Regions from separate parts of the Blautia sp. MSK18_10 genome, predicted to be linked through region 3. Evidence: riboswitches for the same ligand, from Rfam matches in the RefSeq annotation. Region 3 holds a riboswitch; each other region holds the start of a gene.
What was found. A riboswitch is a leader RNA that binds a small molecule or an ion and turns the genes downstream of it on or off. The one in region 3 is predicted to bind cobalamin.

Region 1 (8,070 bases), on a different contig from region 3:
TTGTTGAATGAGTATGAGGAGATACGTGTAAAGCTTGAAAAGGAACTGATAAAACTGATTGTAAAAATCTCGGACTATATCTTCCAGGATGAAGAGAAGATCCAGAAAGGGATAGGTGATGCTATGGGTGGAAAAGTTTTGGAACTGGAATCGGAAAGGTTAAGAGCGGAAGGGGAAGCACGTGGCAAGGCGATTGGCGAATCTATTGGAGAAGCGCGTGGCAAGGCAATTGGCGAATCTATTGGCAAAGCAATTGGCGAAGTCAGAGGAGAAGAACGCCTTAGTGTTTTGATTAATAAACTTATTCTTGATAAGAGAAATGATGAGATTCAGATCGTAGTGACAGATGCTAAAAAGCGCAGGCAGTATTATGATGAGTATGGACTTTAGAACCGAGGTGTGGAAGATCATTCCTTTGATTTGTATATTCCGCATTGTGGAGATTCTGTAAAAGAGTGTTTTCTCAGACGTATTCCGGGGATAATAAGGGAAGTAATTATTTGTATTACTATTCACTGGTAGTATCCCGCGAGGTGTTTTTTGTGAGCGAAGGTCACAGAAAACCCGAGAAATACCGCGCGAATTTATGCGTTTAGCATAAATTCTGTGCATCGCGTAGCGTGTTACTGGGCACGGAGTGAACAGTAATTTATTTGTAATCGGGATATTGACAAATTATGGATAAAATGTTAAGATGGTTTCGTAAAAAACGAATAGCGTTTAGCGCACATGTACAGCTCATTACTACGGTAATGATTGAAGAATCGTTGGGTGAGAATCCCAAACAGGGCTTTCGTCCCTTGTAGTATATTCAGTCTGCAATTCACTGTATTCTTGTAGAAGTATTCATAAGGGATACTTTAATATAAAGGATAGGAGTGGATTCTTGGTTTGTACATTGATATTCCCTGCCGAATCCGGCAGGGATTTTTTTTGCACTTTGATAACAGAATATCGGAAGTAACGTTATCTCTTTATCTTTAGCTTTTGGAAATCCGGTGAGATACCGGTACGGTTTCATCCCCACTGTAATAAGGACGAACACTGCGAAGCCATTGGAAATTATTTCTGAGAAGGGCAGCAAGTAGGTTAGAGTATGCCTGAAAAATACTCTGGAACTTTAAGTCAGGAGACGGGCTTTAGAATGTGTGTGAAAATGAAGAATGGACATCTGCAGGCAGAGCAGAGGTTTATTTTTTGTACCCTTTTTGGGAAAAAGCAATCATTAATCAAGATATTATCAGGAAACAAATTTCCGATAATATAAAGATTTGCAATGCTTTGCGAATCGGTAACAGTTTAATTTCATTTCATAAAAGAAAGGAGAACAATATGAAAAATTCAAAAATGAAATTAACAAAACGTATCATGGCTCTGTTAATAGCTGTTATGATGGTTGTGGCAATGTGTGTTCCAGCCTTTGCATCAGAAACAACAGACAAAAACACCTTTACATTACCAGTATCTATTCAGACTCAAGTTATGAATGGCAAAGTAATTCGCGCTGCTGATGTAACACTGAATGAGGGTGATACTGCTTTGGATGCTTTGAAAAAACTGTATCCAGCTGAAACTGAAACAAAAGAAACTATTTCAGGTGTTGAATATCATTATCTTGGTGATCTGAAATGGTATCAGACTTCTTATACTTTTGATGGTGTAACTTATACAAGTAATTATATTCCTGCAATTAAGATGCCAGGACACTCTCAAAATAATAGATTTTTTGGAGACAACGGTACTATAAGTTCAGATCCAATAGCTTTAAAAGGTAAATACAAATATTTACCTAAATTAAATGCAACTGAAACGAAACTTGGGTTAGCAAAAAACAGCACTTTTAATAATCAGATACATGCTACAGATTGGTTATCTGAAAAAGATTATAATAATTATTCAGGCTGGATGCTTTTGATTAATGGAAATACAAATAACAATGGCGTAGATACAGTTCTTACCAAAGATAGCGGAAGTGTATGCCTTGCATTTAGTATGATGACAGGACTAGATTTAGGTCAGACGGGTTACATTAAAAATAGTGAAGGAGAATGGACGCAGGTAAATCCATGGTAGAAGTTTTCAAAACATATTAATAAAATAAATGGAATTTGAGCAAAGACTGGACATTAAATTATGTCTAGTCTTTGTTTTTTGAGGTAATGAAATGAATAAAAAACATAAGAGTAATATGCAGCATTTCATCCCATCTATAGCATTAATGCTATTTATGTTTTTGTGTTTATCCATCATAGATGTAAGAGCAGAAACCGGATTCATAAAAAATGATGCTGGTGAGTATGAAATATGGGATAGTACGGGATTTTATACTTTTAAAGATCAAATTATTAATGGAAAAAAATTTGCTGGAGAAACCATATTATTAAAAAATGATATTTCAATTCAGGTGGATGAAAGTGTAGATGATTCAAATTGGTTAGAATTTGATGGTGAGTTTAACGGACAAAATCATAGCATTGAATATTCTACAAATCAATTTGAGAAGGGAAAAGAAGTTTTTCCTTTTGATGTAGAAGGAAGCATAGAAAACTTAAAAATTAACATAGATAGATTTAATTTAACGAATAATGATGATATTGGTGCTTCTTTTTTGGTAAATGAGTATTCATGCGGTACATTACTTGGAATTGAAGTCACAGGTACAGTAAATGTATATCTGACAGATTTTAATAATAATTTGCTGTTTTCAATTTTTGATTCGGGAGGAGGATTAATAAAAAATTGCAGTTCAGGTGTGGATTTTTCTATTCATGCAGAACAAGAGGAGCAAAAAAATTTTAACGTAGTTTTAGGTCTGTCAGAATTTGGAAATGCAGAATTATATACTGGTACAGAATTTGTAAATTGTTTTGCTTATGGAGCATATAATAATAATTTTGCTGAGCAGTTTTCATCTGATACAATCTTCGAAAGAAATATAATGATTGTACCATTTACAGATCTTTTACCAGATCGCTGTTGTACTTTTGAAAATTGTTACTACGATAATGAAAAATTTATAAATACCTATATATCTGGAAGTAAAACAGAAGATGATCTTTCTGATTTAAAAGATCTCAATCAATCATGTTCACGTACAACCGAGCAGATGCATTCCCAAGAGACATACGAAGGTTTTGATTTTGATAAATATTGGAAAATGTCTGCTGACGAAAATGATGGATATCCATATTATTTTCCACGTGAAGCAATTATAACCTTAGATGTTAAGCCAATAATTACTGAAAAAAAAGTATGGAATACAGAAACGCCAAAAGATCAAAATAAATACAGTACTACGAATACTTATTATTATCCTTATGTGGGTGATACAACTGTTAATATTGATCATTTTGAATTTGCAAATATAACAACAAAACAACAAACATTGATTGATACTTATGGAGTCACACCGGAACTTAATACAGAGGACATCAAATCTGCTAATGTAGAAATGAGTTATCTTGGAAACAGACCTGTGACTGTAGAATGGAAGGATAATACAACTCCAAGTCTGACAGTTGCAAAAGCAGATCAGGCAAAAGAAGATGGATATGTTTTTCGTGTTAATGTTCTTAAAGGGTCTTGTGAAGTTCTTGATAATGGAGCTGAGGTAGCTCATACAAATGACTGGTATTATCAAAAAGCTCAGGATGCGATAGAACTTATTTTGAAAGGCGGTTCTTATAATGTAGAAAATCCATGCTGGACTGATTCGACGGTCTGGTTTGTGTTTACTGCTGCAAGATGTCATTACTATCCGAATGGGGATAAACAGTATTTTGACAAATGGTTTGCTAATACAAAAAAGAAACTTCAGGAAATGAAAGATAATGGTGAAGAATTAGACGTTAACAAATATAATGTTTATCAGAAACTTGTACTTACCATTGAAGCAATTGGATATGATCCAAGAGACATTGACAGTTATGATCTTCTGGAATTTATTTCTCAACCGGATATCGTAAACAGCAAGAACTATTTAGCTAAAGAATATACGATTCATGCATTGAAAGCAGTTGGTTATGAATCCAAAAACTATACAAATGAAGATATGGACAAATGGGCTCATGAAAAAGCTGCAAATATAGCGGCAACTCTGACAGAATCAGAAGATGGTAATCATAATCTGGATAATGCGGACAATTTTATGGCATGGCAGACTTTGCTTTACTGGTATAACAAATCCGGATTTGAAGATGTCACAAATACAATTAACAAGTCGTTTGAAACAGAATATGTTCCAATGCAGGTACAGCGCGCAACGGGAGCATTATGTACAGCTGCATATGAAAATCCAACTCCTCCGCAGGTAGCAGGAAATAATGCATGGAACGATGCGCAGGGACTTTTGTATGCATCGACATATGATAGAGATATTTTAGACAAGAATGCAGGATTTATTAAAAATGGAAACACCATTTTGGATGCGACATTTGATTTGATTAATTTTGAAAAAGGAACAATTCCCGGATTTTACTGGTATGATCCGGCACAGATTGCCAGAGGCTTAGATGGATTTGTCAGATGCTATCAGCGTAATAATCTGGGACAGAAAGATCAGGTAACTGTATTCTGGGATTTCTCAGACGTAACTGTTCCAACAAAAGACGTTAACGACAAGATCCTTGCCCTTAACGATGACAGTACGAAAAAGCAGATCAAAGCAGCGAGAGACGCTTACGAAGCATTAGACGAAACTCACAAGGCAATCTTTAACAAGGATACACTCAGAAAGCTTCTTGCAGCAGAGACTGGTTCAGGTAATTCTATTGAAAAAGCTATGGCAGCCATTGATGCGATTCCGGCAGCGGATAAGCTGACACTGGATGACAAGGCGGCTGTAGAGAAGGCAAGAACTCTTTATGATTCACTGAATGATGAAGAGAAATCTGTAATTACAAATTACTCTAAGCTGACTGAAGCAGAGGCTAAGATCAGAGAACTTGAGAAACAGCAGGAGCAGAAAGATAAGGATAAGAAAGCGGCAGAGAAGGTTATCGCTGATATTGATGCGCTTCCTTCTTCTTCTGAACTGACTCTTGATCCGTATGTTCTGCAGCTTCTTGACCGCGTACAGGCAGAGTACAATGCTCTTACGGATGCGCAGAAGGCTCTGGTTACGAATTACAGTACGTTACAGTATCTGAGAAATCTGATCCCTGATCTGAAGGCTGCGGCTGCAGTTGTTGATAAGATCAAGGCGATCGGTGAGGTTACTTCCGATAATTATCTGAAGAAACAGGCTCTTGTAGTGGAAGCCAGAACGGCTTATGATGCCCTGACAGCAGATCAGAAGAAGCGTGTGACAAACTATGCAGAGCTTGAAAAAGCAGAACTGTTTATCAGCAGACAGAGTACAGATGAGAAGGTTGCTTATGTGATCTCCTTTATCGATGAACTGAATATCACTACTTCATCTTCAGGTGCTCTTTCTGACGGACCTCTGAGACTGACAGAGAAGAATAACAATGTTCCAACAGAGAAGATCTGGAATGACTGGAAGGCTTATGTGGTAAATGCAAGGGCATTGTATGATACGCTTGATGACCAGCAGAAAGCCCAGGTTACAAATACAGCTTCTCTGGAGAAAGCAGAAGGTTATATTTACCAGCTGAAAGCCGATGCGCTCAAGGCAATGCTTAAAGCACTCCCGGATGCGCAGACAGTACGAGGATATGAGGCACCTCAGCCGACTACAGTTCCATCAGCACAGGAGGCAGCTTCTGTTGAAGAGGAACAGGCGGTACCGGCACAGTCTGAGGGATCTGATTTCTCAGATGGAAGTGCGGACGCATTCAGCAGTGATGCAGTTGATGAGCAGGCAGCTGAGACAGTGGATATCCCTCAGGCAGAAGCAGCAGAAGCTGAAGATACTGAAGATGTCCAGACAGATGTTGATTTCTCCTCTGATGAGGAAGTTCCGGCAGCAGGTGATACCTCTAAGCGTGAACTTACAGAAGCAGAGCTGAAACAGATCGCAGAAGCCAAGAATGCTTATGACAGATTAACAGAAACAGAAGAGAAGAAATTCAGAAGCGAAAACACTGCACTGGTTGAGAATATGGAGAAGCTTCTTGCCATGGCACTGACTTATGAGAAAGGCCAGAGTGCATATCAGCAGTTCTTCGCAGATGAAGCAGCACAGATTTATGCAACAGTAAAAGATCACCCGGTAGACAGAGATTCCTACGCAGATGTTAAGGCTTTCCTTGACCGTTATGCTAAGGATTATCAGGGACAGGAAGATGCCATGGCAGGCCTGAAAGTCAAAGTCGGCAGTCAGGAGATGACTTTTGCAGAGGTTATCGCAGCACTGACGGCACAGGCTGACAAGGCAGGTAAGGACATTTCAGATGCACAGCAGGCAGATGAGTGGATCAGCAATCTTCCGACTGCTGTTACCAAAGAGAACATTGCAAATGTAGAAGCAGAGCTTGCAGCACTTCAGAAGCTGATCGACGGCATGAGTGTGGAAGGCAAGTCCTATATGTGGAATGCGAAGCAGTTAGGGCTGATCAAGACGATCGTGGCAGATTACCACATTGAACTTGCGGGTAAACAGGGTGCATTTAAGGCAGATATGCCTGCAGATCTTCAGACAAAGGCAATCAACTATAAGACTGCCCAGATCAGCTGGAGCAGCGTGGATAACGCAGACGGATACATGGTATACCGCAGAACTGCAGACAGCGGATGGAAGAAGATCGCATCCCGGGTAACAGACATTTCCTATAAGGATCAGAAAGCAGTTACAGGAACAACCTATTATTATACTGTTAAGGCGTACTCTTACGCATGGGGCGAGATGACTGTAAGCAGCTATGACAAAGATGGTGTTGCAGGAAAAGCCAGACTTGGCAAAGTAAAGATTGCTACGGCAAATTCTGAAAGCTACAGTACGATCCGCGTAACATGGAATAAGGTTTCCGGTGCAAATGGCTATAAGGTATACCGTTCTACTTCAAAGGATGGCAAATATGCAGCCATTGGTTCTACTGCAAAGAACAGCGCAGTTACTTTCCTTGATAAGAAAGCAGTTACCGGTAAGACTTATTATTACAAAGTACGTGCTTACCGCAATGTAAGCGGAAAGAAAGTATACGGAAGCTATTCAGCAACAGAGAAAGCAAAGGCAGTACTTTCTGCTCCGACCCTGTCCGCAGGCTCAACTTCAAAGACAGCAGTGCTTGAATGGAGTAAGGTAAAGGGTGCCGATGGCTATCAGGTATATGCCAGCGATTCCAAAAATGGTACCTATACCCGCATAAAGATCACCAAAGGTACAGGTGCGACAGACGAGAGCCTCCTCACCGGAAAGACCCGTTACTATAAAGTACGTGCTTACAGAAAAGTAAACGGAAAAGCAGTTTATGGCTCTTTCTCAAAGATTAAAAAAGTAACTGTTAAATAATAAAATCAGTATGCAGTGTGTTATCAACACACTGCATACCCCAAAAGAAGGTAAGAGAATGAAAAAAGCATTTATAATTATAATTTTATGTATGATTTTGCAAATTTTTACAGTTACTGTATATGCAAATGATAGCAATGTAAATATTGTAAGCGCTGATAATTATGAATCACGGGAATTTAATCAATGGAAGCGCGCTAAGTATAATTTTTCATTTAATGTATCTACCGAAAAGAAAACTATAAAGGCATTATGTAGTGCTGTGTTAACTGCAACTGGAACAGCAATTGGATCTTGCGGAGGTGAAGGAGCAGCTATAGCAGGAAGTGCAATTGGAGCGGGAATTTCTTCTTATGCGAGTGATTGTATAGAGGAACATTACAGTAAATTCAAAAAAAAGGGATATGGTACTTCAATTACAGCTATGTATGGTTCAAAATTGCGCGTGATTATATCGATATATTCAGATTCAGCAAGAACAAAATTAGTTTCTGAATATAAAATGTCTACAGATTCCTATCCTGTATAATTTATATATATGAATAAAATAAAAATATTTTTGCTGACTATTTCATTAATGTTTTTGGCGAGCCTGGCAGCTATATTTATATCAAGAGAATTTATATTCCACAATAAAATTTCAGATTTGAGCTGCCTGT
Region 2 (8,070 bases), on a different contig from region 3:
TGAAATAGTAAGTGCTGACATTAATAATGTAAATGAACGTTTCTTCATGATTATTTCTTCTCCCTTATCTTCATATTTTTTATAGTTTTTTCTATCGTGCTGTTCAACCCATCTGCTGCAGAGCAACAGGCTTTTGAACAGGTGATGGCAAATATATTATAGTAATTCCAGAAAATAATGCAATTAAGACAGTTCCTCTGGATCTTTCTCAGATGTGCGCACGTTACTGTGAACGGAATGAACAGAAACGTGCGAACTGTTTGCAGTATTTTATGGAATTGCTATGACTTCTTTTTTTCTTATCATATAATATATCTGCCCGGAAACTTTTGCAAGTTCTCCGGGCAGTTTATCTTGTTTGAACAATATTTTTTATTCAGCGTCAGCCTCTGCAGTATCAGCTGTTGTCTCAGCTGCGTCATCTGCCTGTGCATCGTCTGCCTGTGCATCGTCTGCCTGTGCATCGTCTGCACTGTCATCTGTTGCTTTGGCATCAGTATCTTCTGCTGCTGCATCGTCAGATGCTCCAAGAGAATCAATTGCTGCTTTTGTATGAGCCACATACAGATCTTCTACTGCTGCGATTCTTCCAAGACCTGCGATCTGACAGTCAACACTGTCGAAATCACCGGATGCCTCAAACTGAGATTTCCAGGAATCTGCATCATCACCAGCCATATCATTGTTAGCGTGGTCTCCGGCAACAACCATCAGAGGACGAAGGATTACATTCTTGAATCCTGCTTCTTTTACTTTCTCGATAACCTTGTCACATGCTGTGTCTTCCGGTTCTCCCTCTACAGTTCCGATGAAAGCGTTTGTGAATCCAAGATCATCCATCTGTGTCTGCATCTGGTCATAGGTTACGTTAGCTGTATGGGATGTACCATGTCCCATGAATACAAATGCTGTGCCTGCATCTGCTGCTGCTTTCATATCATCAAATCCAGCTTCCTTGCAAGCTTCATCTGTGATTGCCTGAGCAACTGCTTTCTTGTCATCATTGATCACTGTAGCGTCATCACCAACTTCACCGAGCATTGGCTCTGCAATTGCAACAGATTCAAATTTGTCTTTGTATCCATCAATTGCCTCTGTCATTTCATCATATTCTGCACCATGCATCAGATGTGTCGGCTGTACAACAAGATTCTTAACACCGTTAGCTACTGCACGGTCAAGAGCCTGCTGCATATTATCGATTACTTCATCATCTCTTGCCTGTACATGGTTGATGATGATCTGTGCTGTAAATGCACGTCTTACTGACCAGTCCGGATATGCTTTTGCAAGGGCATCCTCGATTCCTTTGATATCCTCTGCACGGCTGTCGTTGAAGGATGTACCAAAACTTACTACAAGAAGTTCATTCTCACCAATCTCATCCTGGTTACGAGGATCATCTTTGGAAGCATCACCTGTGTCACGTCCAAAGTATTCAGGGCTTGCTTCTTCACCTGTTACCAGTTCTTTCTGAGCATCTGTAAGTTTGTCCCATGCTTCTTTTGCTGCTTTGCAGTCTTCGTCAGTTGTGTCTGTTCTTTCCTGAACATAAATCTTATCGATCAGGGCACCAACTTCGTCTGCGGCTTTCTGATCATCATCAGAAGCTTCTGTTGTATCATCAGATGCTTCCTCTGTATCTGCTGCATCTGCATCGTCTGCAGCTGCTTCTGTGTCATCTGCAGCCTCTTCTGTTGCTGCATCATCAGATGCAAAAGCAACTGTACCTGTTGCTGCTGTCATGGAACAGGTCATGGATACTGCCAGTAATAAGGCTAACATGGATTTTCTTTTCATTTCGTTTTTCCTCTTTTATTTCTCGTATTTCCGGACAATTGTATGCACAAAAAAGGCAACTGCATATTCTGCAGCTACCGCTTTCCCATAAATACATGGTTTATATGTACCAGATATATCTGTAATTTCCGATTCTGTCTGATTCATTTAATAAAAGAGCTATGTATCGTTATGAGAATACAGGTTCTGTATACCGCAGACCTTAAATTCTACGCCAAGGCAGTTCTCCTGACTTCGATCATCGCTGTTTCTCCCTTCCCAGTTTCCCAGTGGTTTCTGAAAAGCAGCTCCCATACACAGTGACGGTATCGCTCCGGATTCTCACCGGATTCTCTTTTGCACATCAAGTACGATGCAACCTTTGCGTTATAACATTGCACATATTCAATTCGGATATTCTTTTTTTATCACATTTTAACAAAAATGTCAATACAATTCGTGTATATTTTCCTTTAATGTTTGGCATTAGTGTTACTGTTCACTCCGTTCACAGTAACGTAGCCAAAATTCATTCCAGATTGCCTGCGGCAATGGAATTTTGGCTTGTATGTATATTATCGCGTTATTCATTACACTTCTGTCAGGGCTTTGAAAAAACAGGTTCTGTTTCCGGTATGGCAGGCTGCACCGATCTGCTCTACTTTAGCAAGGATCGTATCATTGTCACAATCCAGTGTAAGGGATTTTACAAACTGGAGATGTCCGGATGTGAGTCCCTTCGTCCAGAGTTCATTGCGGCTTCTGCTCCAGTAAGTCATTTTACCTGTTTCAAGAGTGGTATTAAATGCTTCTTCATTCATATACGCCAGCATCAGCACTTCGTTTGTCTGATAATCCTGGGCTATAACAGGTACCATTCCATCACTGTTTAATTTAAAATCAGACCATGCGATGCTGCTTTTTAAATTCACTGTATTTTCCATTTTCTGTCTCCATCTAATTTATTGATTGCCATAAATCATTTCGTAAATTTTCAAATTTTACAAACTGCCCTTGGTAGACAGAACATCTGTGATCCTTGGATCATAGGATGTGGCTGCGTCCAGTGCTTTGGCAAAACTTTTGAACATTGCTTCTGCTACATGGTGATTATTCCCACCTGCCAGAACCCTGATATGAAGATTCATGCCACAGGCATAGGAAATGGCATAGAAGAACTCTTTTACCATTTCCGTGGACATGTCACCGATCCTGTCTGTGGTAAACTCTGCATCCCATACAAAGTAAGGTCTTCCGGACAGATCAATCGCACAGAGCACCAGGGATTCATCCATGGGAAGGATGCAGCTTCCATAGCGCTTAATCCCCTTTTTGTCACCAATTGCTTCTTTTAATGCAGTTCCCAGAACAATTCCTGTATCCTCGATGGTGTGATGGTCATCCACCTGAAGATCACCATGGACTCTGACACTGAGATCAAAGAGCCCATGACGGGTAAATCCATCCAGCATATGGTTAAAAAATCCCACACCTGTCTCAATATCAGAATATCCGGTTCCATCCAGATTTATTTTTAATTTGATTTCTGTTTCTTTTGTATTTCTTTCTGCTGAGGCTTCTCTTGCCATGGTTAAGTCCTCTCTGTCTTACTTATTTTCAAACACTCTGAATCCATTGTTTTAATGCGCAAACTACAGTTTACATTATAGCAGATTTCAGATTCAAAGCCTTACCATTATTCTTTATCTTCATCCTCAAAACGAACTGCAATAGAATTTGCATGTGCAGTAAGCTGCTCAGAAGTTGCAAACTGAATGATATCTTTGTGTATATTACGCAGTGCGGATTTTGAGTAATATACAATACTTGATTTCTTGATGAAATCATCTACGGAAAGGGCTGAGAAAAATTTGGCTGTTCCGTTTGTAGGAAGTACATGGTTCGGACCTGCAAAATAATCTCCCAGTGGCTCGGAACTGTACTCTCCGATAAAGATCGCGCCTGCATTCTTCACTTTCATCATATCTTCAAAGGGATTGGCTGTCACGATCTCCATATGTTCCGGAGCGATTTCATTAGCTGCTTCAATCGCCTCGTCCATATCCTCTGCGATCAGAATGTATCCAAAGTTATCAAGAGATTTCTGAATGATTTCTTTTCTGGAAAGAACCTCCACGAAACCTTTTACTTCTTCATCTACTTTCTTCGCAAATTCCTCACTTGTAGTGATCAGGATAGCACATGCCAGTTCATCATGCTCTGCCTGGGAAAGAAGGTCAGCTGCCACAAAATGCGGATTAGCTGTCTCATCTGCAAGAACAAGGATCTCACTCGGTCCTGCAATGGAGTCAATGCTTACATAGCCATATACTGCTTTCTTTGCAAGAGCTACGAAAATGTTTCCGGGACCTACGATCTTGTCTACCTTCGGAATACTCTCTGTTCCGAAAGCAAGGGCACCGATCGCCTGTGCACCACCCACCTTATAAATCTCATCTGCTCCTGCTTCTTTGGCTGCTACCAGTGTGGAAGCGCATACTTTGCCATCCTTTCCGGGCGGTGTTGTCATAACAATATGCGGGACTCCTGCCACTTTCGCAGGTACAATATTCATCAGTACAGAAGACGGATAAACTGCTTTTCCACCGGGTACATAGACACCCACACGATTTAACGGTGTTACTTTCTGTCCAAGCATAGTTCCATCTGTTGTGCTTGTAAACCAGCTGTTCTGGATCTGTTTTTCATGATACTGACGGATATTGACCAGAGCTTTGCGGATCACTCCAAGAAGTGCAGGATCAATCTGCGCATAAGCCTCTTCAATTTCTGCATCTGTGACGCGGATAGTCTCTTTTGTCACATCAGCTTTGTCAAATTCTTTTGTATAGGCAAAAAGGGCTGCGTCCCCTTCATTTTTTACTTTATCAAGGATCTGAGCTACTGTGGATTCAAATTTCCCATAGTTATTCGGGCTTCTTTTCAGCAGATTCTCAAGAATATCCTTTGTTGATTCTTTTGTTAATTTTACTGTACGCATCTTTACATCTCCTCCTGAAGAACTCTTCTTAAGTCTTCAATAAGTTTACGGATTCTCTCATTTTCCATCTTCATGCTCACCTGATTGACTACCATTCTGGCAGACAACGGGCAGACCTCTTCCAGCACCTTCAGTCCGTTTTCCTTCAGTGTACTTCCGGTCTCCACAATATCTACGATCACTTCAGACAGACCAACGATGGGTGCCAGTTCAATGGAACCGTTTAATTTGATCAAATCTACTGTCTGGTGTTTTCTGTTAAAGAAGTAATCCTTGGCAATATTTGGATATTTAGTCGCCACACGGATCAGCTGGTTGTTCTCCAGAACTTCTCTGGCACTCTCCGGTCCGCAGACACACATCTTACATTTTCCAAATCCAAGATCCATCACTTCATAAAGCTTACGGCCTTCCTCCAGGATCGTATCCTTTCCCACAATTCCGATATCTGCCGCACCATACTCTACATAGGTAGGAACATCCGGCCCTTTTGCAAGGAAGAATTTCATCTTCAGTTCTTCATTGGTAAAGATCAGTTTACGGGAATCTTTATCTTTCATCTCTTCGCAGGTGATTCCTGCTTTCTCAAACATCTCCATTGTTTTGTTGGCAAGTCTGCCTTTTGTCAGGGCAACTGTCAGGTATCTCATGGCTTATCTGGCCTCCTTTTTCAAACGTAATGCCACACATCTGCCCTCTGCACGAAGTTTCTGTGCCTCTTTAATGGCTTCTGTACGGTTCTGTGGCTCGTATTCGATCACTTCCGGCTTCTCCTCTTTCTCAGAGATCAGTTTCTGGCTGGAAAGTGCAAGAAGAAGGTTATCTACTTCAAGGGCAAATCCGATAGATGCCGCAGGTTTGCCAAAGTGTTTCATCAGGCCATTGTAACGGCCTCCCTTGATCATAGGTTCACCGGTTCCGTAAGTATATGCCTGGAAAATGATACCTGTATAGTACTGATATTTACTAAGCATTCCAAAATCGAAAGAGATATACTTTTCATATCCGTAGTTTTTCATAATCTCATAGATTTCTTCCAGTCTGGAAACTGCCTCCAGTGCGCAGGCGTTGTTTGTCAGACTTCTGGCTTTCTTTAAGACTTCTTCTGAACCAAACATCTGTGGGATTTCAGTAAAGGCTTTCTGCATACTGTCTTTGAGTTTCTGTTCTTCTACAAACTCTTCTACTCCGAAAGAATTTTTCTGCGAGATCAAAACACGAAGACGTTCTTCTGCTTCCGGACCGAGTTCGGCTTCTTTTAATAAGGATTTGAAGTAATCTACCTGTCCGACACTGACCTGAAATTCTGTAAGACCTGCTGCCAGAAGGCATTCCACTGTCATGGCAAGAAGTTCTGCATCTGCATCTGCGGATTCATCACCGATCCGTTCTACTCCCATCTGTGTGGTTTCTTTGAGATGTCCTCTGTAGCTGGTGTTATTAATAAATGTGTTTCCTGTGTAGCAGAGGCTTACAGGTTCTTTGTCCGGGGAAAAGTAGGTTGCACAGGCTCTGGATACAGACGGGGTGAAGTCAGGTCTGAGTACCAGGGTATTGCCTTCTCTGTCAAAGAATTTATAAAGTTCTTTGGATGGGATGGTTCCTACTTCGCGGCTGAATACTTCAAAGTATTCGAATGTCGGGGTTTCTATGTCTTCATAGCCATACTGGTGGAAGACGCGATGGATTTTCTCCTGTACCTTTCTTTTCTGGCTGCATTCGCCGTTGTAGATGTCTCTTACACCTTCAGGGGTGTGGAAAATACGCTGCATGGGTGGTCCTCCTCTTGGTTATGTTGTAATTCTTTTTGTTATTATTTTATATTTTGCTTTAGTGTGGTAACGTGCTACCAAAGCAATGTGTAACTAGATAGAATTATAATAGGTTTTCAAATAAATGTCAAGTACAGTTAATGTTATTGTATTGTTGTTTTTGTCTATTCGTTATGTGTGTTTAGAGGGACGCTCAGAAACATATTGTATTTGATGTGCGGTTTCGGTGCCTAAGAGCTTCTAAGTCTTCAGAAAATCTGCTAAAACCATGAGAAGAAAAGCCCGGAATTACTCGCTGTCGCTCAGACAAGGGGCTTTTCTTCTCATAACGCAGATTTCCTGAAAACTAAGAATCTCTAAGACACCTGCAAATGCACCTCAAATACAATATGTTTCCGAGCTGGTTCTCACAATATGGAAGATTATGATGGCTATAGCAAGTCTATTAACTAATGCATTTAAGACAGTTCAGCCGAGTGCGAAAGACAAGGAAGATACCTACAGGCGTGCTGACGCACGTCAAGGATATCTGACGCAGGATTTTACGCTCTGATGAACTGAATCAATATACATTATAAGAGGCTTGCTATAGTATGCCAGCAAGTTGATTTCTTCATAGTTACTGCCAATACACAGCGCAGAAATTTATTTTATTTCCGGTGCATTTGCAGGTATCTTAGAGCGTGTCTGAAAAAGGCTTTCTGCAAGATGTGCGTCACAATTTGTGGGATATTTTGCCCGGATGAGGGCGCCGTAGCGGGCTACGGCAACTGAATTCGGGTGAAATATCCCGCAAAGTGGGGCGTGCAGATTGCGGGAATGATTTTTCAGACACACTCTAGAGTTTCTTAGGCAAAAAAAATCTGCGTTATGAGCCGGCTGTTTCACTGTCTGAGCGAAGTCGGCGACGGAGCGAGTTTGAGAAGACGGCTCATGCTTTTAGCAGATTTTTTTTGCCTTAGAAACTCTTAGATGCCGAAACCGCACCAGAAATAAAATAAATTTCTGCGCGTCCCTCTTCTATTCCCTCTCATCAAGATCAATCTGAATCCCATCCAGAAAGGGCACAAGAAACCCGCTTTTTTTATTCAAATAATACTGAGATTCCAGTTCTTCGCGCCGGAAGCTCTTGCGGCCGCCTTCCTGCATCCGGTTCCAGAAAGTAAGGAGACTGCGCAGTGTAAGGTAATAGAACTGGTTTTCATGGCTGTAGAATATAAGAAAAAAAGCCACCCCTCCCTGCTTTTCAAATGCCTGCATAAATTCCACCTGATGAGGATGGATATTCGCAAGTGGAAAAGTATCCGCCGCACATTCTTTGGCATCAAAGCAGACAGGGATACCCTGTACTGCTCCGATATAGTCTACAGTGCTTCGTTGCTCGAAATATGCCAGCGTAATATGACGGTTTTCCTTATCCATACGGACAGGTGTGATCGGAGTGGGAATTTTTTGGATAAGTGCCAGTCCCTTTTCTCTGTATTGTTCATTTGTACGATTTACAAGATCCTCCAGAGT
Region 3 (8,070 bases):
CTGGCTTCAGGATACGGTAGATGCATTTTAATAATGTAGATTTTCCGCTTCCGTTTGGTCCGATGATCCCTACCAGTTCCTTATCCTTTGACTCTATGGAAATTCCCTTCAGTATCTGTCTGGCGTGAAATCCGACCTGAATATCTTCTGTAGTGATCTTCATTACTTACTACCTCCAAATCCATAGGATTTCCGCACAAGCAGATAAATAAAGCACGGAGCACCGATAATGGATACCAACACACCGATCGGCATCTCAGAATTCTTCAGGATCACACGACATGCCACATCACACCAGATCAAGAACGATGCACCAAGCAGTGCACTTAATGGCAATAATCTTCTGTGGTCTGTTCCAAAAAGGATTCTGATCACATGAGGGATCACAAGTCCTACAAAGCCGATCACACCTGCACAATATACTGCAAACCCGATCATTACAGAAGCAACGATCAGATAAAAAGTTCTCAGCCTGTGCAAATCAGTTCCCAGTGTGATCGATACATCATCTCCTAACAGCATCAGATTCAAATTACGATATTGCGTCCAGAAAATAATTACACAGATCAATGTAACAGGAAGCATTACACCTACTCTGCTCCAGCTTGCGCCTGCAAGGCTTCCCATCATCCACTTCATTACTTCTGTTGCTGCATTTTTGTCATTGGTGATATAGATAACAAAATTGGAAAAAGCAGAACATACCGCGCTGACGGCCATTCCGGCAAGGATCAGTTTAGCAGAAGTAGCTTTTCCGCCCATGTTTGCAATGGCAATTACTGCAAAAGAAGTGACCATTGCACCAATAAATGCAGGAACACCAACTGAGTTTCCACCGAGAAATCCACCAACTCCAAGCATGATCGCCAGTGTTGCACCAAGGGATGCACCGGATGAAATACCAAGTACATACGGATCTGCCAGTGGGTTCTGGACAATCGCCTGCATAACTACGCCACAGACGGAAAGAGCCATTCCAACTGCCAGAGCCAGCAGGACTCTGGGCAGCCGGATCAGCCACACAACATCGTGAACTGCGCCTTCTGCATAGGCGGACAGGCTTTTGATATGAAACAATTTATATGCAATGACACTGTAAACATCTTTCAGTGACAGATCTGCATTTCCAAAAGTGATTGCTGCAAGAATGGAAAAAATCAGAAATGCCGCAAGCCCGATAAGAACTGCCACATACATGGATGTCCTGAGCACACTGCCTTTTTTTGTCTGTGAACCCTGTTCTTTCACTGTTATGTCCTCAATCAGTCAAGATTCACATCCGGATATAATCCTTTTGCGAAAGTTTCAATACCATCCTGTGTACGTGTTGCACTTGCGTACATTTCACTGAGCATGATCGGATAAACACGACCGTTCTTTACAGCGTCAAGGCTCTGAAGTGCTTCGTCATCCTTAATAACGGCAAGCTGGCTTTCTTTTACAGTTTCCGGATCATCACCTGCATATGGCATGTATACAACAAAAATCACATCAGGGTTTGCTGCAATGATATCTTCTTTTCCTGCTGTAGAAGCATCCGGGTTTGCCAGAGTCGCACCCAGTTGTGTTACCATATCTCCACCAAGGCTCTTTGCACCATAGTTTGTGATATCTTCTCCAAGAGGTTCCAGAACCATTACGCTTGGTTTCTCTTCTACATCTGCTGTTGCTGTAAGAGTTTTATCGATCACTGCCTTTGCATCATCTACGATTGCCTGTGCTTTGTCCTGTACATCAAAAATCTTTCCAAGATTTAAGATGTCTGTAAATTCATTCTCCAGAGTTCTGTCTCCGTCAGGGCGTGTGTTTGTGTTGTAATAAGTGTTGCAGCCTTTGTCGATCCAGTCTGTTACATTTCCGAGATTTTTATCAGAAAACAGGGAGCTCCAGGATAAGATCATGTCTGGCTCCAACATCGTTACAGTCTCAAGGGATGGGGTAAATTCATCAAGATAATTTGTTTTTGAAAATGCATCTTTAAGTTCATCCGGAACTTCATTGTCAAGACCTGCAGTAGCTACCAGACGGTCTTCCAGGCCAAGTGCAAGCATGGTTTCAATGCTTCCCTGATATACAGCAAGAACTTTCTCCGGTGCCTTTTCATAGGTTGTTTCGATTTCATTTCCATCATAATCATAGGTTGTGATGGTCAGAGGATATTCTGTCTTTGTACCTTCTGCGTCTGCTGTCTTATCTGCATCTGCTGAATCCTGTGCGTCTGCATCTTCCTGTGTATCAGAGTCTGCATCTGCTGCCGGCTGATTGTCCTCTTTGATTGTCTCAGAGTCTGCTCTCTCTGCTGCAAAAGCTGCCGGAGCTGCGGAAACTGCCATAGCTGCTGCCATCATAATTGCCATGATTCTTGTGGATAAATACCTGTTTTTCATTTGACTTCCTCTCTTTTCGTATATGTTATTTACCTGTTCGTGTAACCGAAAAGATGGGACTTCAGAAAAAGTAAAATAGAAGTGATAAGAATAACGGATACTTTTTACGGAAGCTCCTTCTTTACGCTGTCAGGCAGGTTTCCTGACTCACAGATCACAGAAAGTTCCCATAAAATAAAAACTGATACAACATCCATGCTTCAGCAGTTCATGAATGTTGTATCAGAAATATTTCCAGATACTCTCTGACAGCCGGATTCCGCCTTCTCACATATTTATGCAATGACATATTACAATCCCGCTTTTTTCTGTATACAGTGGCGCAACCGTTCAGGCATTTCACCTGATTCCCTCTCACATTATCATACACAAAATCTGTGTATGATAATGTTCACTTAACAGCTATTCAATTACGCTGATATAATTTTAGCACACTGCTTTTATAATTACAACCATATTCGAGACACATCAGAATTCTTTCTTCTCCATAAGCCGGACACCAATCCAAAAAGATCCCATATATACAATTACTGTAAATAATACAACTCCGGCCAATACCATTCCCCAGTTCAGTCCATTCAGCCATGCATCGACTGCGTCTGCTGAAAGTCCCATTGTTTTTATCAGAATATAAACTACGGCAAATATAATAGCCCACATGACCATTGCAATATAACGTCCTTTTTCCGCTCCAAAATGTATTACAAGCGGGAGCGATACCGCCAGCATAAGAAGTGCCAGTGGAATGTATATCAGAGTGCCAATAATTTTCTCACTCAGGCACCCCTGAAGCTCTGCCACACCTTTACAGATCACTCCCGTTATTGCTTCAATTCCCCACGCTGCAGCCGTAAGCCCTGCTCCCAGCAGATATTTCTCCGCCACATACTGTTTTCTGGTAACCGGCAAGGTCATAAGAAATGCAAGACCATTATCAAACTCATCATAACTTATAGTCGTAATAGCAAAAATTGCTGTGACAATCGTAAAATATCCTGCAGCAAAACTGACACTCCCGCTTCCTGTCAGATTCAGGATGACTCCCATTATAACAACCATGATAAAAAACTGTTTCTGCTGTTTCATCAGTTCTATATCCTTTACAAATAATCCCTTCATACCTGTTCCTCCATCATCACTACCAGATCATCAATCTTTCCATTCTCAATTACAACATCCGGATAATTTTCCATATAAAATTGTTTCTGGTTTGTCAGACACCTGTATCCATAAGCTTCTTTCCGGATCTTAATAAGGTATTGCTGATCCAGTTTTTCGTACTCTTCTTCTGCAACTTTAAGAACTGCATAATCTGACAGCAGTACATCTGTATCCTCATGAAGGATAATTTTTCCGGCATGGATCATATAAAAATCGTCACAAAGACTCTCCAGATCTGATGAAATATGGGAACTGATCAGAATAGAACTGCTTTCATTTTCTTCCATATATTCTCTCAGCATGTTCAGCACCTCATCCCTGGCAATCACATCCAGACCAACTGTGGGCTCATCCAGAATCAGCAGTTCTGCCTTATGGCTTAATGCTGCCAGTACTTTAAACTTTGCTTTCATACCAGTGGAAAATTCTTTGATTTTCTTGTCTGTGGGCAGATTGAATCTCCTGCACTGCTGCAGAAATTCATCTCTGTCAAAATCTGGATATATGCTTTTCATGATATTTGCCACGCCCGCTGCTGTCAGATACATACTGAAGCCTGAATCTGCAAAAACAACTCCCAGTTTCCGCTTATCCTCCGGCTTAAGCTCTTCTGCCTTTTTCCCAAAGACCTCTATCTCTCCGCCATCCGGATGAATCAAGCCGAGCAAAGCTTTAAATGTGGTGGATTTCCCGGAACCATTTCTTCCAATAAGTCCTGTAATCATCCCAGGCTGTACTTCCATAGAACAGTCCAGCGAAAAACCTCTGTAATGTTTCTGCAAATGACTGATTTTCAACATGTCTTAGTCCTCCATGATCATTTCAAAAAGATTTCTGATTTCCTCATCGTTCAGTCCACATCTTCTGCCCTTCATGATTGCCTGCTCCAGATCATGTTCTACTTCTTTGAGCTGTTCTTCCCTCATCAGGTTTTTATTTGTGGCTGCAACGTAGGTTCCTTTTCCATGAACAGTGACGGTAAATCCCTCTTCTTCCAGATTGTCGTAGGCTTTCTTCACAGTCAGGGCACTGATCTTCAGCTCCTTTGACAGACTGCGTACTGAAGGTAATACAGTGTCAGGCTGTAACTCTCCTCTGATAATTGCAGACTTAATCTGGTCTATGATCTGTTCATAAATAGGTACCATGGATGAATTATTGATTATAATATGCATATGTGTCTCCTCCATCTACAAACAGTATATAACAGCGTATAACTGTTGTCAACTGTTTTATACTGTTATACATTATATTTTATCAAACGAGTCTGCCTCCCCCTGTTCATTGATAACATCTCACTTCGATTTGCAGACTAAAAACATTTTTACAGACAAAAAGAAAGATGGATTCGGTTATAAAATTTTCCAAATCCATCTTTCTTCTTATCAGATTCTTAATCCACATTGCTACGTATCTCTACACCGAATAACTTCTCTGCAGGGAACTCACTTAATTCGGTTAAAGAATTGTTTTTAATTTGTTTTTATGTAATTGTTTTTTCTCTGTTTTTTACTCTGTCAAATACGCCTTCAGTTTCTCCATATCAGCTTTCATCACTCTCCGTCCCACCTCATAAATCTCCTTTAAATGGGCCGGATCACGCTCAACCGGTTTTGCACTGATGTCTCTGTCCGGGCGGATAACATGGATCCTGCCCTCTTTTTCCAGATATGCGATTTTATCAAGCATACGATTATACTGAATATGACGTTCATCCAGAAGCTTTACAAGCTCCGGATACTCCCTGAACTTCAGTCTGAGCAGCGGCATCAGCTTATTATGTTCTTTTCTGTATCCCGGATGACGGGTACATACTACCACATTTTTCTCATAACCCTGTGAAAGCATCCAGTTTACAGGTATCGGATCTGAGATGCCTCCGTCCAGATACATTCTTCCATTCAGATTTACCGGTCTGGCAGCCAGTGGCAGGGAAGCTGATGCGCGCATCCATTCCACATCCAGCCTGTCTCCCATTCTGCATTCCTGATAGCAGGGTTTCCCTGTTTCAATATCTGTGCATACAACCGTAAACTTCATGGGTGATCTGGCAAATGTCTCTGTGTCAAAAACATCCAGCTTCCAGGGCACCTCCCCATATGCAAAATCTTTGCTGTAAAGATCGCCGGTAGTGATCCAGCTTTTCAATCCCATATATCGTTTATCCTTGCAGAATCTGGTATTATAACGAAGGGTTCGTCCAATCTGGCGGGACTTATAATTACATCCAAAAATTGCACCGGCGGAAACGCCAACTGTAGAATCTGCATAAATCCCCTGCTCCATCAGCTCATCCAGAACTCCGGCTGTATACAGTCCCCGCATACCTCCACCTTCCAGAACCATTCCGAGGCCTTTCTTTTTATTGTCTTCCATAGCTATTCTCACTTTTCACTTTCTTTCACATATTCATTTCGGATTGCAAATCCATGATCCATAGGGCCACTTCCCTTTCCCAGGTCAAGCATTGCCGCCAGTGCTCCTGAAATATACTGTTTGGAACGTTTTACAGCAGTCTGCAGGTCATATCCCTTTGCAAGATTGGAAGCAATGGCACTGCTCAACGTACAGCCTGTTCCATGTGTGTTTGGATTATCGATACGCTTTCCTTCAAACCAGCAATATTTTCCATCATAGTAAAGCAGATCATTTGCATCATTAATGCTGTGTCCGCCTTTGCAAAGTACTGCACAATGATATGTCTCAGAAATCTTTCCGGCAGCCTCTATCATTTCCTCTGCATTGGTCACTGACATTTCAACCAGAACCTCTGCCTCCGGAATATTCGGAGTAAGCACATCAGCCAGTGGAAACAGTTCCTGCTTCAATATCTCCACTGCATCATCACTGATCAGCTTGGCACCGCTTGTTGCAACCATAACAGGATCCACAACAATGTTTTCCGCTTTATATTGTTTCAGTTTCTCTGCTATTACATGAATCAGATCTTTATCTGATACCATTCCGATTTTTACCGCATCCGGATAAATATCCTGAAAAACAGAATCCAGTTCCTGCCCCAGAAATTCCGGTGTTACATTTAATATTGCCTGTACACCGGTTGTATTCTGTGCAGTTAATGCGGTAATGGCACTCATTGCATATACACCATTTGTGATCATTGTCTTAATATCTGCCTGGATTCCGGCGCCTCCGCTGGAATCACTTCCTGCGATCGTCAGTGCAGTTCTCATAATTGTCTTCCTCTCATTTCTGCTATAATACAATCTTATCTACTGCCTCTTTCAGTTCTTCTGCTGCTTCTTTAATGTTATTCTGAGCATAAATGGCACTGATCACTGCCACACCGCAAATCCCTGTTCCCTTTAGCTGAGATATATTTTCTGCTGTGATCCCCCCGATTGCCACCACAGGGATAGATACCGCTTCACAGATTGCCTTCAGTGTTTCATGGGGAAGTTCTGCCGCATCTGCTTTTGAACCGGTTGCAAATACTGCTCCCACCCCCAGATAATCTGCACCACGCTCCTGTGCAAGCAATGCCTGCTCTACCGTTCGTGCCGAAACTCCCAGGATTTTATCCGGTCCAAGTTTCTCACGCACAGCACCTGCTTCCATATCACTCTGCCCTACATGAACACCATCTGCATTCATCTTCAAAGCAATTTCCACATTGTCATTTATGATCAGAGGTACCTTATAATCTCTGCATAATTCCTGAAGTTCAGCTGCTTCCTGCAGGAAAGTTTCATCATCTGAATTTTTATCTCTGAGCTGCAGAAAGGTTACGCCTCCATCCAGACTCTCCTTTACCACTTCCTTAAGGCTCCGCCCATTAAGCCAGTGACGATCCGTTATTGCGTATAAGCGCATTTTCTCTTTATCGAATTTCATGTTTCACTCCTCTTTTCTACTCTTATCTATAGCAATTTATCCCAAAAGTTCTGCTGCAACTTTCTCCAGCTCATCTCTGATCTTAATATGCTGCGGACATACTTCTTCCCACTTACCACATTTCACACATTCATTGGCAGATTTCCTGCCATGTTTGCCTGCCAGCCATTCTTCCTGGTGAACTGTGCAGTTGCTTCTTCTCTTGTCTTGCAGTTGATCCATGCTGCATTCTTTGTAAAAAGAGTCATATATTTTTTACATACTGATAATTCCCAAAACGTTTGCAATAGAACTCAGCAAAATAATGATCAGGCAAATCGGTGCAAAGTATTTGATAAATACTCTGTACAGTTTCTTTCTGCGGAATGGAGAAGACTGTTCAATTTCTTTTACCATTCCATCAATACCAACAACACGAAGAATCAGAATACAGGTTGCAAGTGCTGCCAGCGGCATCATTACTGAGTTTGTTATAAAATCGAAGAAATCAAGGAAGTTCATTCCAAAGATACGAATGAAATCCAGAAGTCCATATCCCATGGAAGATGCGGTTCCAAGTACAATCATGATCACGACCATCAGACCGCAGCATTTCTTACGGCTCCAATGAAGTTCGTCCATGAATGTGGAAACACTGGTTTCCATCAGGGAAACTGCACTTGTCAGA

Region 1: linked by a shared signal. The riboswitch ahead of LI074_RS08630 (hypothetical protein) and the one ahead of LI074_RS09515 (ABC transporter substrate-binding protein) in region 3 are both predicted to bind cobalamin.
Region 2: linked by a shared signal. The riboswitch ahead of LI074_RS03260 (sirohydrochlorin cobaltochelatase) and the one ahead of LI074_RS09515 (ABC transporter substrate-binding protein) in region 3 are both predicted to bind cobalamin.

What each region holds. Positions count from the first base shown of each region.
Region 1 covers NZ_JAJCGT010000017.1:823-8,892, forward strand. The annotation lists gene LI074_RS08625 (hypothetical protein) at 1-390, shown strand, start outside; cobalamin riboswitch at 942-1,156, shown strand; gene LI074_RS08630 (hypothetical protein) at 1,147-2,073, shown strand; gene LI074_RS08635 (fibronectin type III domain-containing protein) at 2,165-7,411, shown strand; gene LI074_RS08640 (hypothetical protein) at 7,470-7,940, shown strand.
Region 2 covers NZ_JAJCGT010000004.1:26,937-35,006, reverse strand. The annotation lists gene LI074_RS03265 (hypothetical protein) at 1-48, opposite strand, end outside; gene LI074_RS03260 (sirohydrochlorin cobaltochelatase) at 373-1,800, opposite strand; cobalamin riboswitch at 2,002-2,178, opposite strand; partial or broken gene hisI (phosphoribosyl-AMP cyclohydrolase) at 2,376-2,690, opposite strand; gene hisB (imidazoleglycerol-phosphate dehydratase HisB) at 2,781-3,368, opposite strand; gene hisD (histidinol dehydrogenase) at 3,476-4,780, opposite strand; gene hisG (ATP phosphoribosyltransferase) at 4,783-5,430, opposite strand; gene hisZ (ATP phosphoribosyltransferase regulatory subunit) at 5,434-6,552, opposite strand; partial or broken gene LI074_RS17730 (DUF6783 domain-containing protein) at 7,198-7,323, opposite strand; partial or broken gene LI074_RS17725 (DUF6783 domain-containing protein) at 7,273-7,404, shown strand; gene LI074_RS03230 (Holliday junction resolvase RecU) at 7,573-8,070, opposite strand, start outside.
Region 3 covers NZ_JAJCGT010000019.1:54,544-62,613, reverse strand. The annotation lists gene LI074_RS09525 (ABC transporter ATP-binding protein) at 1-163, opposite strand, end outside; gene LI074_RS09520 (FecCD family ABC transporter permease) at 163-1,248, opposite strand; gene LI074_RS09515 (ABC transporter substrate-binding protein) at 1,263-2,387, opposite strand; cobalamin riboswitch at 2,503-2,781, opposite strand; gene LI074_RS09510 (ABC-2 transporter permease) at 2,856-3,506, opposite strand; gene LI074_RS09505 (ABC transporter ATP-binding protein) at 3,503-4,348, opposite strand; gene LI074_RS09500 (GntR family transcriptional regulator) at 4,352-4,723, opposite strand; gene LI074_RS09495 (patatin-like phospholipase family protein) at 5,058-5,924, opposite strand; gene thiD (bifunctional hydroxymethylpyrimidine kinase/phosphomethylpyrimidine kinase) at 5,933-6,742, opposite strand; gene thiE (thiamine phosphate synthase) at 6,765-7,403, opposite strand; gene LI074_RS09480 (hypothetical protein) at 7,440-7,625, opposite strand; gene LI074_RS09475 (sodium-dependent transporter) at 7,659-8,070, opposite strand, start outside.